DNA from 3 places in the Arthrobacter sp. 10L424 genome. Region 1 is predicted to be linked to each of the others. Evidence: riboswitches for the same ligand, from Rfam matches in the RefSeq annotation. Region 1 holds a riboswitch; each other region holds the start of a gene.
What was found. Region 1 has a riboswitch for S-adenosylmethionine ahead of AC1DC5_RS13975 (aminotransferase class V-fold PLP-dependent enzyme). Riboswitches for the same ligand answer to the same signal wherever they lie in the genome.
Positions count from the first base shown of each region.

Region 2: linked by a shared signal. The riboswitch ahead of AC1DC5_RS17000 (DUF1737 domain-containing protein) and the one ahead of AC1DC5_RS13975 (aminotransferase class V-fold PLP-dependent enzyme) in region 1 are both predicted to bind S-adenosylmethionine.
Region 3: linked by a shared signal. The riboswitch ahead of AC1DC5_RS09845 (bifunctional o-acetylhomoserine/o-acetylserine sulfhydrylase) and the one ahead of AC1DC5_RS13975 (aminotransferase class V-fold PLP-dependent enzyme) in region 1 are both predicted to bind S-adenosylmethionine.

Region 1 covers NZ_JBFTJH010000008.1:16,773-20,641, forward strand. Annotated here, with positions in the region: gene AC1DC5_RS13975 (aminotransferase class V-fold PLP-dependent enzyme) at 1-1,253, opposite strand, end outside; SAM riboswitch class IV at 1,288-1,401, opposite strand; gene AC1DC5_RS13980 (glutamyl-tRNA reductase) at 1,489-2,946, opposite strand; gene hisN (histidinol-phosphatase) at 3,124-3,869, opposite strand, start outside.
Region 2 covers NZ_JBFTJH010000011.1:127,630-131,498, reverse strand. Annotated here, with positions in the region: gene AC1DC5_RS17010 (O-succinylhomoserine sulfhydrylase) at 1-968, opposite strand, end outside; gene AC1DC5_RS17005 (rhodanese-like domain-containing protein) at 969-1,379, opposite strand; gene AC1DC5_RS17000 (DUF1737 domain-containing protein) at 1,376-1,645, opposite strand; SAM riboswitch class IV at 1,707-1,822, opposite strand; gene AC1DC5_RS16995 (NtaA/DmoA family FMN-dependent monooxygenase) at 2,010-3,305, shown strand; gene AC1DC5_RS16990 (aromatic amino acid ammonia-lyase) at 3,310-3,869, shown strand, end outside.
Region 3 covers NZ_JBFTJH010000004.1:24,657-28,525, forward strand. Annotated here, with positions in the region: gene AC1DC5_RS09835 (CPBP family intramembrane glutamic endopeptidase) at 1-705, shown strand, start outside; gene AC1DC5_RS09840 (VOC family protein) at 913-1,551, opposite strand; SAM riboswitch class IV at 1,756-1,871, shown strand; gene AC1DC5_RS09845 (bifunctional o-acetylhomoserine/o-acetylserine sulfhydrylase) at 1,877-3,250, shown strand; SAM riboswitch class IV at 3,433-3,548, shown strand; gene metX (homoserine O-acetyltransferase MetX) at 3,560-3,869, shown strand, end outside.

The DNA of each region.
Region 1 (3,869 bases):
GAGGGCAGCCCGAGCCGACGGAGCAGGGGGTGCGCGCAGAACCGGCCGTCGCGCAGCCCGATGCCGTGTTCGGCCGAGAGATACGCCGCCACCAGGCCCGCGTCGTAGCCTTCAACGGAGAAATTGACGACGCCGATCGTGCCGGTGCCGGCCCCGTTCCCCGGTTCGTGGCCTGCCGGCACGTCGTAGGACGCACTGTCCGCGAAGATCTGGTGAACGGTCACGCCGTCGATCCGGGCGAGGCCCTCGACGAGGAACGACCGGATGGCGTTTTCGTGCGCGTGCCACTGTTCCACGTCCAGGCCGGCGATGACCTGGGTGGCCCGGGCCAGGGTGGCGGCGCCGAGGACATTGGGAGAGCCGCCTTCATGCCGGGCGGGGCCGGTGGTCCAGCTGACCGTGTCAATCCGGGCGTCCTGCACGGCTCCGCCGCCGGCCAGGTGCGGCGTGCCGGCGTCGAGCCAGTCGGGACGGCCCACCAGCACGCCCGCGCCGAAGGGCGCGTAGAGCTTGTGCCCGGAGAACGCTAGGTAGTCGACGCCGTCCGCGGCGATGTCGATCCGCCGGTGCGGGGCCAGCTGGGCGGCGTCGACGACGATCCGGGCGCCGTATTCGTGGGCCAGGGCGGCCAGTGCCCGGATCGGCAGGATCTCTCCGGTGACGTTGGAGGCGCCGGTGACGGCGAGCAGGCTGACGCCGCCGTGGGCGAGTTCCCCGCGGAGCAGTTCCAGCGTGGCGGCGAGGGTGGGCGCGGCGATGACGCTGCGGTGCGGCACCCGCTGCCAGGGCAGAAGGTTGGCATGGTGTTCGATGTCGAGGTAGAGAACCTCGCCGGTGTGCACGCCGTCGACGACGGGCAGGCAGCCGGCCAGCAGGTTCAGGGAGTCGGTGGTGTTCCGGGTGAAGATCACGGCGTCGTCCGGGCGGCCGCCCACGAAATCGCGGACGATGGTGCGGGAGTTCTCGTAGACCGAGGTGCTGATCTGGGAGGCATAGCCGGCGCCGCGGTGGACGCTGGCGTAGAACGGCAGGATTTCGTTGAGGTAGGCCGAGACCACCGACAGTGCGGGCGCCGAGGCACCGTAGTCCAGATTGGCGTAGCGGACGTGGCCGCCCCGGATCAGCGGCGCCTGGATCTCGGCGCCCGTCACCGCGGCCAGCGGACGGCGGGCGATGGCGAACCGCGCATCGGGATGCGCTTGGCCGGCGACGGCATGGAGTTCGGGGGTGGCGGGAATGGTGGCAGTCGTCATGGGACCTCGCTTGAAAAGGACCCCACGTACCGGGGATCCGCGCTTGCCGGGTCCGTTCCGGACCGGCCAGGTCGTCACCCGGGGCACCCCGCCGCGAATGGAGGGTTGCCGGCCAGCAAACCGGGGTTTAGCGCTGGCACTCGTGACCTGTTTCGAGCCTAGGACATTCCCCGCCCGCGCGAAAAGGTGCTGGCTGATTGTGAAGCTGTTTGTTACGCGGGCGCTAGCACACTCGCTAGCACGCTGCGCTGGCTGCGGCGATGCCGGTCCGGGGCCTCGTCAGGAGCTGCAAAGTTGAACAGGTTCCCGGGCATCCGGCGCCCGGGCGGGCGGTGCCGCCGCAGACCGGATTTGCCGTCGCTGCGACCGCTTCGGCGGGCTCTTCGGCGGGTTCCCGGACTGGCCGGGCGGCGTCCCGGCTCGGGGCGGTCCGCTGGCTGCCGGTGGAGATGCTGAGGCCGAACAGGGCATCGAGGGCAGCGGCGTAGTCGTCCTGGCGCCCAAGCGCGGCGAGCTCCCGGCCGCGGACCGTCGGGGTATGGAGCAGGCGCCGGATCAGATGCCGGAGGGCGAGGTTCACGTCGTCAGCCGAGGCAGACCGGCCATGCTGTTTGCTGACGCGTTCCATTTCGCTGTGGAGGACCTGATGGAGGTGCTCGCGCAGGGCGACGACGGCGGTGTCCACGGCGCGCCCGGCTTCCTCTTCCTCGAAGTGGCGTGCCGCCTGCTGGACCAGGGCGCGGGCGCGGCGCAGCGCCGCGGCGTCCGCCGGGGGAGCAGCGCGGTGCACCGATTCCAGCGTGATGAGTTCGACGCCTGGCAGCCCGCCCACGCGGGGGTCGAAATCGTGGCTGGGAGCGAGGTCGATGATGGTGAGCGGACGGGCCGCACCCTCACGCCACCAGGTGAGGGCGGCAGCGTCGAGCCGGGCCCCCGAGCCGCTGCAGCCAATGAGGAGGTCCGCCCCCGCAACGGCTGCCGGCAGCTGGCCGGCGGAGAGGGCGGTGCCGCCCCTGGCCGCCACGAAGGTCTTCGCGCGGCCGGAGTGGGAGAAGACCGAAATGTCGGTACATTTCCGGTTCCGGAGCAGCTCCGCGACGCACGCGGCGTAGGCGCCGGTCCCGAAGAGAACGGCCGACGCGCCGGCGATTCCGGCCTGTTTGGTGCCGTCCCGCGGGCCTCCGGCGGCGGCAAGGTCCAGGGCAACGGAAGCGATGGATCTGCTCGCGCTGCTGAGTGCGGTCTGTGCCCCCACGTCCTTCGCGGTGCGGGATGCGGCCTGGAACAGCCTGCCCAGCCGTCCGCTGGTGGTTCCGGCGGCCTGCGCGTCCGAGAGTGCGCGCCGGACCTGGCCGGCGACTTCGCGTTCACCCACGACGACGGAATCCAGCCCCGCTGCAACGGCGAAAAGGTGTTCCGCGGCCGCAGTTCCCCGTAGTTCCTCGAAGAGGCCCGAAAGGCGGATCGTGGGCAGCCCGGAACCGAGATGGACCGACTCGAGGACGTCCGTGCGGGCGGCTGCCAGGCCCGCCTCGGACGGGACTTCGCAGTAGATTTCGAATCGGTTGCAGGTGGACAGGACCACGGAAGCGGCGACGGGCGAGCCGCCGGCGAGAAGCTGCGGCGCGAGCCCGGTGGCGGCTGCGTGCAGTGCGGCGGCCGATTCGGGCCCCAGGTCCCGGTACTTCGCCATGAGCACCAGTAGTACGGGGCCGATCCCGGCGGTGCCGCCAGTCCGGGCATGAGCTGTGTCAGACAAGGCTGCTCTCCTCCCAAAAAGATGCCCTACCTTGAGGCCGGCTGAGGCCGGCCGTCTTGGACAGCGTCGTACAGGGAGGTTGCGGAATCCTTGGGGCGGGTCCGCGGGTTGCTAGAGCAGGTCGTCCAGGCCGGGGTTGAGGCGCTTGAGGACCTCGGAGTGGAGGATCGAGTTGGTGGCGAGGGCGTTGCCGCCGAAGGGGCCGTCTTCGCCTTCCAGGGAGGTGAAGCGCCCGCCTGCCTCGGTGACGATGGGTACCAGGGCGGCCATGTCGTAGAGGTTCAGCTCGGGCTCGCAGGCGATGTCGACGGCGCCTTCGGCCACGAGGCAGTAGGACCAGAAGTCCCCGTAGGCGCGGGTGCGCCAGACTTCCTCGGTGAGGCCGAGGAACTCGTCGAGGTTGCCGCGCTGCTTCCAGCCGCCCAGGCTGGAGTAGGACAGGGAGGCGTCCGAGAGTTCCGAGACGTTGGAGACCTTCAGCCGGGTGGCGGCGGCCAGCGACCGGCCCATGTAGGCTCCGGCGCCCTTGGCGGCCCACCAGCGTTTGCCCAGTGCGGGGGCGCTTACGACGCCGACCACCGGCTCGCCTTCGTCGACAAGGGCGATCAGTGTGGCCCAGACGGGGACGCCGCGGACGAAGTTTTTGGTCCCGTCAATCGGGTCGATGATCCAGCGGCGGGAGCCGTGGCCGGAGCTGCCGAATTCCTCGCCGAGCACGGCGTCGCGGGGGCGGGAGCGGGACAGCTGGCCGCGGATGGCTTCCTCGGCTGACTTGTCGGCGTCGGTCACCGGCGTGAGGTCCGGCTTCGTCTCGATCCGAAGGTCGAGCGCCTTGAAGCGGCTCATGGTCTGGGAAT
Region 2 (3,869 bases), on a different contig from region 1:
CCGGCGGACGGGGAGAGCTCAAAGGTCAGCACGGTGCCGCCGGCCTTCATCTGCCGGGCGGCCAGATCGTGCTGCGGGTGCGACGGCAGCAGCGGGTACTTGACCCAGCTGACCGCGGGCTGCTCCTCAAGCCATTCCGCCAGCCGCAGCGCGGAAGCGGAGGAATGGTTCACCCGCAGGGCCATGGTCTCCAGCCCCTTGGTCAGCACCCACGCGTTGAACGCCGAAAGCGCCGGCCCGGTGTGGCGCATGAGCTGCTTGACCGGGCCGTCGATGAACTCCTTGGTACCCAGGATCGCGCCGCCGAGCACCCGGCCCTGGCCATCGATGTGCTTGGTGCCGGAGTAGACGATCACGTCCGCGCCCAGCTCCCCGCAGCGCTGCAGCAGGGGAGTGGCAAAGACATTGTCGACGACGACGGTCGCCCCGGCGGCGTGCGCCAGGTTGCTCACGGCGGCGATGTCCACGATTTCCTGCATCGGGTTCGACGGCGATTCGAAGAAGACCGCCGTCGTGGGTTCCGACAGTGCGGCGCGCCACTGCTCCAGGTCCGGGCCGTCCACGAAGACCGTCTCCACACCCCAGCGGGGAAGGATCTCGTTGAGGATCACGAAGCACGAGCCGAACAGCGAGCGGGCCGCGACGACGCGGTCGCCGGCGGCCAGCAGGGCGCCGAGGGCCGTGAAGACGGCGGACATTCCCGAGGCGGTGGCGAAGCAGGCCTCGGTGCCTTCGAGCAGCCGGAGCCGTTCCTGGAACGTGGCCACCGAGGGGTTGCCGTAGCGGGAGTAGACGAAGCGTTCGTCCTCGCCGGTGAACGCACGCTCGGCGGCGGCCGCGGATTCGTAGACGAAGCCGGAGTTCAGGAAGATCGGCTCGGACGTTTCCTGGAAGCCGGTGCGGTCGAGCCCGCCGCGGACGGCCTGGGTGTCGGCGCTCCAGCCGGCGGCATCGGGGTTGAAGGCCACTTAGTGCTTTCCGAGGTTGGTGGGCAGGCCGCGGTTCTTCCAGCCGTTGACGGTGCGCTCCCCGTAGCGGTCCGGTTCGCCTTCAAAGCCCTCGAGGACGTTGTAGGAGGTGAAGCCGGCCTCCGTCGCGGCGATGGCTGCGGCGATGGAGCGGGCGCCGGAACGGCACAGGAAGACCAGTTCGGTGCCCGGCTCTTCGGGGGCCTGCTGTTTCAGCTGTTCCACGAAGCGCGCGTTGGGGATGCCGCCGGCGAGGTTCCACTGGATGAACAGCGGATCGTTGTCGGTCTCGTTGGTGTCCGGGATGCCGATGTGGGCCCATTCGCCCTCGGTGCGCACGTCCACCAGGATGGCGCCGTCCTCCAGCTTGGCCCAGGCCTCCTGCGGGCTGAGGTCTCCGGCGTAGCTCACGCGTGGCCCTCGCCGTCGAACTCCAGGTCATCCACGGCATTGGCGACGGCGGCATCGGCGCTGGCGATCGCGGCCGGCAGCACCACGGCCTGGGCCACGATGACGCTGCCGCCGTTGGACGTGACGGCCGGGCCGCCGTGCAGCACATAGCCCTCGGCCAGGGCGGCCGAGACGCGCTCGCAGAAGGCGCGGTCGTCGGGGCCGGTGAACAGGCGGTACGCCAGTCTCTCCCCGGCAGCGGGGACGGCGGGGGCCGGGGCTGGCACTGTACGGGGTGCTGTATCGGGGACAGCGGGGGCGGACGCGTCAGGCACGACGGATCTCCTTCTTTCACGCTTGCAGCTCGAATTGGTCGATATGCCGAGTATTCACCTGAGGCACCCCGCCGCGAAAGGGAGGGTTGCCGACCGGCCAGTCAGGGCTTGGCGCCGGTTCTCATTACTCACCAAAAACGTAACACCCGCGACGCCGGCCGGCACCGCCGCCGTCGTCATGTTAGGTAACGGAATCCGCCGGAGTGCGGGGACCCATCCGGCGGTTCCGGGGGGATAATGACGGGAGGTGAAGTCCCTTTACGCCGGATGAAATCAGGTGGCCGTGAACGCCTCGGATGCCCCTACAGTCGGTCCCATGCTGCATTTTGGGTGGTTTGTGGGCCACGGCTTCGGCGTCCAGGGCTGGGGAACCCCCGGCTACGGGATCGGCTATGACTGGAAGAAGCCGGCGCTGTACCAGGACGCGGTCCGGGCCTTTGAACGTTCCTGCCTGGACCTTTTCATCATCGAGGATTCCCTCACCGTCCCGGACACCTACGGCGGCAGCGCGGAAGTTTCCCTGGCGCAGGCGTCCTTCGCGCCGAAACACGATCCGCTGGCCCTCGTGCCGTACCTGTTCTCCGCCACGAGGCACCTGGGCATCGTGCCCACGATCAGCGCCTCCTTCTACCCGCCGTTCACGGCGGCGAGGCTGCTGGCCACCCTGCAGCACTTCTCGCACGAACAGCTGGGCTGGAACGTGGTGACCTCCGGCAGCGACCTCGCTGCCCAGAACTACGGCCTGGATCAGCAGATCGAACACGACCGGCGCTATGAGAAGGCCGAGGAATTCGTGGATGTGGTCCGCCGGCTGTGGCGCAGCTGGGAACCGGACGCGATCCGGGAGGACGCAGGCGGGGGCATTTTCGCGGACCACACCAAAGTCCACCCGATCCACCACGACGGCGAGTTCTTCAAGGTCCGCGGGCCGCTGAACACGGCACCATTGCCGGAGGAACCCGTGCTGGTGCAGGCAGGGGCCTCCCCGCGGGGCAAGGCCTTCGCCGGGGGCAACGCCGACGTCGCGATTGCGCTCGCCCGGGGAGCGGACGGGATGAAGGCCTACCGGGACTCCATCCGGGCGGAGGCCGCCGCCGCCGGCCGGAACCCGGATGACGTCAAGGTGCTGTTTGTCCTCAAGCCCACGGTGGTCGGCTCGCGGGCGGAGGCGGAGGACCTGCGGGCCCGGCGCCGGGACCTGACGCAGCGGGACATCGACAGCCAGCTCAACTCCATCTCCTACCTCTCCGTCATCGACTTCAAGCAGTTCGACCTCGACGCCCCGCTGCCGGAGCTGCACACCAACAGCAACCAGGGCACCCTCGACCACTTCACCAAGGCCGCGCCGCCGGGTTCCACGCTGCGCCAGCTCCTCCAGGCCCGCAGCGGCGGCGCGGGGGACAGCATCATCGGCACGGCCGAGGAGATCGCGGACTACCTCGAAGAGACCGGGGCGCAGGTGGGCGGCGACGGGTTCCTCTTCTCCGGGTTCGTGGACCCCGCGACGGTCCACGGCGTCCTGGACCGGCTGACCCCCGTGCTCCGCCGCCGGGGGCTGATACGGACCAGCTACGGCGACGGCGGCCTCCGCCGGAACCTGCGGGACTTCTAGCGCCATGACCGACCAGCCGGCCGCCGCAGCGTCCTTCCTCATCGGCACGGCCCGGCTGCACGCCCGGGAGGTCGCCGCGGCGGCCGCCGACCCCTCCGTGCGGGTGGTCCTGAGCGAACAGGCCCTCGAAGTGCTGGGCCGCTCCCGGGAGGTGGTCCAGCGGGCCATTGAGTCCGGGCACAAGGTCTACGGCCTCAACACGCTGCTGGGGTCCGGCCGCGACACGGCAGTGGCCGAGGAATCAATCCTCGCCTACCAGATCCAGGTGGTCCGCTACCACGACAGCGGCGTCGGCGGGCTGCTGGACGCCGCCGAAGCCCGCGCCACGGTCCTTGCCAGGCTGATCGGCTTCAGCCGCGGAGGCTCGGGGGTGCGCCCGGAGACGGCGCGTTTCTACGCCCGGCTGTTCAACCGCGGTGTGCTTCCCGCGATCCCGCGCGACGGCTCCGTGGGATCCTCGGACCTGACCCAGCTCGCCGCCGTCGCCGCCGTCGCCATCGGGGAGGGACAAGTCCTCTCTCCGGACGGGCCACCCGTCCCCGGCGGGGAGGCACTCGCCGCCGC
Region 3 (3,869 bases), on a different contig from region 1:
CTGGGACAGTCGGCCGTGTATTCGGTGGTGCAGCTGCTGGACAAGATGACCAGGGCGCCGCTCGCCGAGGGGACCTCCACGCTGAACCGCTCGCAAAGCAGCCGCGAGTACTTCGACCTCACCTACCAGCTGCTGGACATCATCTTCGCCCTGGTCCCCGTGGTCCTCGTGATCTATTTCCTGACGGAAAACCGGCCGTCCGGCCACGGCATCACGGCCTTCCAGAGACTGGGCCTCAACTTCAACCGGCCCGGCAGGGACCTGCTGCAGGGCTTCGGCCTGGCGGCGCTGATCGGCATCCCGTCGCTGGGCCTCTACGCCGCCGGCCGCGCGCTCGGCATCACGACGGCGATCATTCCCAGCGCGCTGGACGCCTACTGGTGGACGGTGCCGGTGCTGGTCCTCTCCGCGATCCGGCACGGGATCGTGGAGGAAGTGATCGTGGTGGGCTACCTGCTGGACCGGCTCGGGAAGCTCGGCTGGTCCGTGCCTGCGGCCATCTTCGCCAGCGCCATGCTGCGGGGCAGCTACCACCTGTACCAGGGGTTCGGCCCGTTCATCGGCAATGCCATCATGGGCGTCATCTTCGCCGTGGTCTACACCAAAACCCGCCGGCTGATGCCGCTCGTGATCGCCCACGCCGTCCTGGACATCGTGGCATTCGTCGGCTTCAGCCTCTTTGGCAAGGCCATCGGCCTGGGCTGAGTGCGCACCAACACAAAGCAACGCGGAGTCACTTCGAGCCCATCCGGAGGCACTGGACGGGCGCGAAGTGACCCCGCGTCGCCTTTCAGAGCCGGCCGGGCCGCCGGTGCGCCGTTTCTGTATTGGCGTTAAAGTATTTCGGCCGTCATCGGTGGGTGACGTCATTGGCACCCGCTGATGGCGGCCGAAGTGTGGGGCGGTGAAACGTCAGATCGTGACGGCTCCGGAGGCCGTCTCGAACGTGACGGACAGGATGCCGGGGGTTCCGCGGGGAGCGATCCAGTTCACGGCCACGTCTTCCAGCGGCTTTTCCACCGGAACACCCAGCCATTCGGTGACGCGCTCGGCGGAGCCGGCAATCGTGAGGGCGGACATCTTGACCTGGCTCTCGTAGGCCTTCGACGGGTGGAGTTCCGGGTCGCCTTCCCACCTGAGCATGTACGGGACCTGGGGATCGGCGATGAGCCCGAGGATGCCGATCTGCTTCCAGACCAGTTCGCGGCCGTCCGGGAACTTGCGGTTGCCGTTGACGGCGGCGCGGCCGAGCCGCTCCTCGAACGGGGCCAGGTCGTCAACCTCGACGCACCAGCCCATCCAGCCGCCGCCTGCTTCGGAGCGGGCACGGACGGCCTGGCCGAAGGGGGCCTTGTCGGAGGCCGGGTGGTTCAGGACCTCCACGACCTCCAGGTACTTGTGTCCCGCGAGCGGGATGATCATGTTGCGGGTCCCGAATCGGGGGTGTACTCCGCCCTTCACGGCTTCGACGCCGAGGGCAGACGCAATTCGTTCGGTGGTGGCAGCGAGGCCATCTTGTTCACAGGCGTAAGAGACGTGATCCATGCGCATGACCTCATCTTGGCACTTTGTGATGCGGCTCTCAGCTTAGGCTCGCCTAACCGAGATGGGATGTCATTTTCGGGGTGCCCCCGAAGTGCTCTTTTCCGCGTCATTGCGCGGAACCAGGGGGCCCGGCCGGGCCAGCCGGCCGCCCGGCTTCATCTTCGTCACAAAGCTATCCAGAGCCCGGAACCCGTTCCTAGACTGGGGTCAGGTCATGAGTGCCAGCGCACAGCCCCGGCTTGCTGGCCGGCAACCCTCGTATCGCGGTGGGGTGCCCCGGGTGAAGACCTGGCCGTCCGGCGCCCGCCGGAAGGCAAGCGCGGCGCCAGAGTTGACCCGGGCCAAGGAGCTCCGGGCAGTCTGTGCCCAGTCCCCAAAGGAGTCTCCGATGTCCAACGCCTGGTCCTTCGAAACCCGCCAGATCCACGCCGGCCAGGAGCCGGACAGCGCCACCGGTGCCCGGTCGCTTCCGATCTACCAGACGACGTCGTTCGTCTTCCCCAGCGCTGAAAGCGCCGCCAACCGGTTCGCCCTCGCCGAACTGGCTCCCATCTACACCCGGATCGGCAACCCCACCCAGGACGCCGTGGAACAGCGCGTGGCCAGCCTGGAAGGCGGGCTCGCGGCGCTCTTGCTGAGCTCCGGGCAGGCCGCGGAGACTTTCGCGATCCTGAACATCGCCGAGGCCGGAGACCATGTGGTGGCCAGCCCCAGCCTCTACGGCGGCACCTACAACCTCCTGGCGCACACCCTGAAGAAGTTCGGTATCTTCGTAACGTTTGTGGAGGACCCGGACAACCTGGCCCAGTGGCGCGACGCCGTGCAGCCCAACACCAAGCTGTTCTTCGGCGAAGTGGTCTCCAACCCGCGCCAGGACGTCCTGGACATCGAGGGCATCTCGCAGGTGGCCCATGAGGCCGGGGTGCCGCTGATCGTGGACAACACCCTTTCCACGCCGTACCTCATCCGGCCGATCGAATGGGGCGCGGACATCGTGGTCCACTCCGCCACCAAGTACCTCGGCGGCCACGGCGCCGCGATCGCCGGCGTGATCGTGGACTCCGGCAACTTCGACTTCGGCGCGGATCCGGAGCGGTACCCGGGATTCAACACCCCTGACCCCACCTACAACGGCCTGGTCTACGCCCGGGACCTCGGCAAGGACGGCGCCCTCGGCGCCAACCTCTCCTACATCCTCAAGGCACGCGTCCAGCTGCTGCGCGACCTCGGCTCGGCGGTATCCCCGTTCAACGCCTTCCTCATCGCCCAGGGCATCGAGACCCTGAGCCTGCGCGTGGAGCGGCACGTCGCCAACGCCACCGCTGTCGCCGAATGGCTCGAGGCCAGGGACGACGTCGAATCGGTCGCCTATGCCGGGCTGCCGTCGAGCCCCTGGTACGAGCGCGGCCGCAAGTACGGGCCCAGGGGGACCGGCGCCGTCGTGGCCTTCAACATCGCCGGGGGAGCGGAGGCCGGCAAGCGGTTCGTCGACGCCCTGGAGCTGCACTCGCACGTCGCGAACATCGGTGACGTGCGCTCGCTGGTCATCCACCCGGCGTCGACCACGCACAGCCAGCTCTCCCCGGAGCAGCAGGCCGTTGCCGGCGTCAACCCCGGTCTGGTGCGCCTGTCCGTGGGCCTGGAGCACATCGACGACATCCTCGCGGACCTCGAAGCCGGCTTCCGGGCGGCCAAGGACGCCTAAGCGAGGTCAACGCCGAGTTTCCCCACCTTTGCGGGCATGAGGCCGGGAGTCGCCGACACTCCGGGGCGACCCGCCGCCCACGGCCTTCAAAAGTGGGGAAACTGCGGTGCTGACGCATGTGGCTGTCACACGGGCGTCACAATCTTCGCCACAACGCCGCCGCATTTCGTAAGCTCAGTGCAGGTCATGAGTGCCAGCGACAGCCCCGGCTTGCTGGCCGGCAACCCTCCTTTCGCGGCGGGGTGCCCCGGGTGAAGACCTGGCCTGCCGGTCAGCTGACGGTGGGCAAGCGCGAAGTTAGGTCCTCACATGACGATTGCCGTCACCCGCCAGGGTGCACCCGTAAACACGACCGCCCACGTCCAGGCCCCGGTTCCGGGTGATGCAGCCCTGGATGGAACGGTCCGGTACCTCCGGATTGGCGACCTGGACCTCGAATCCGGCGCCCGGCTGCCGGATGTCACCCTTGGCTATGAGACCTGGGGAACCCTCAATCCGGACGGCTCCAATGCGGTGCTGATCGAACACGCCCTGACGGGGGACACCCACGTCACGCGGGGTGCCGGCGAGGAACCGGGGTGGTGGGAGCAGCTTGCCGGACCCGGCGCCCCCGTGGACA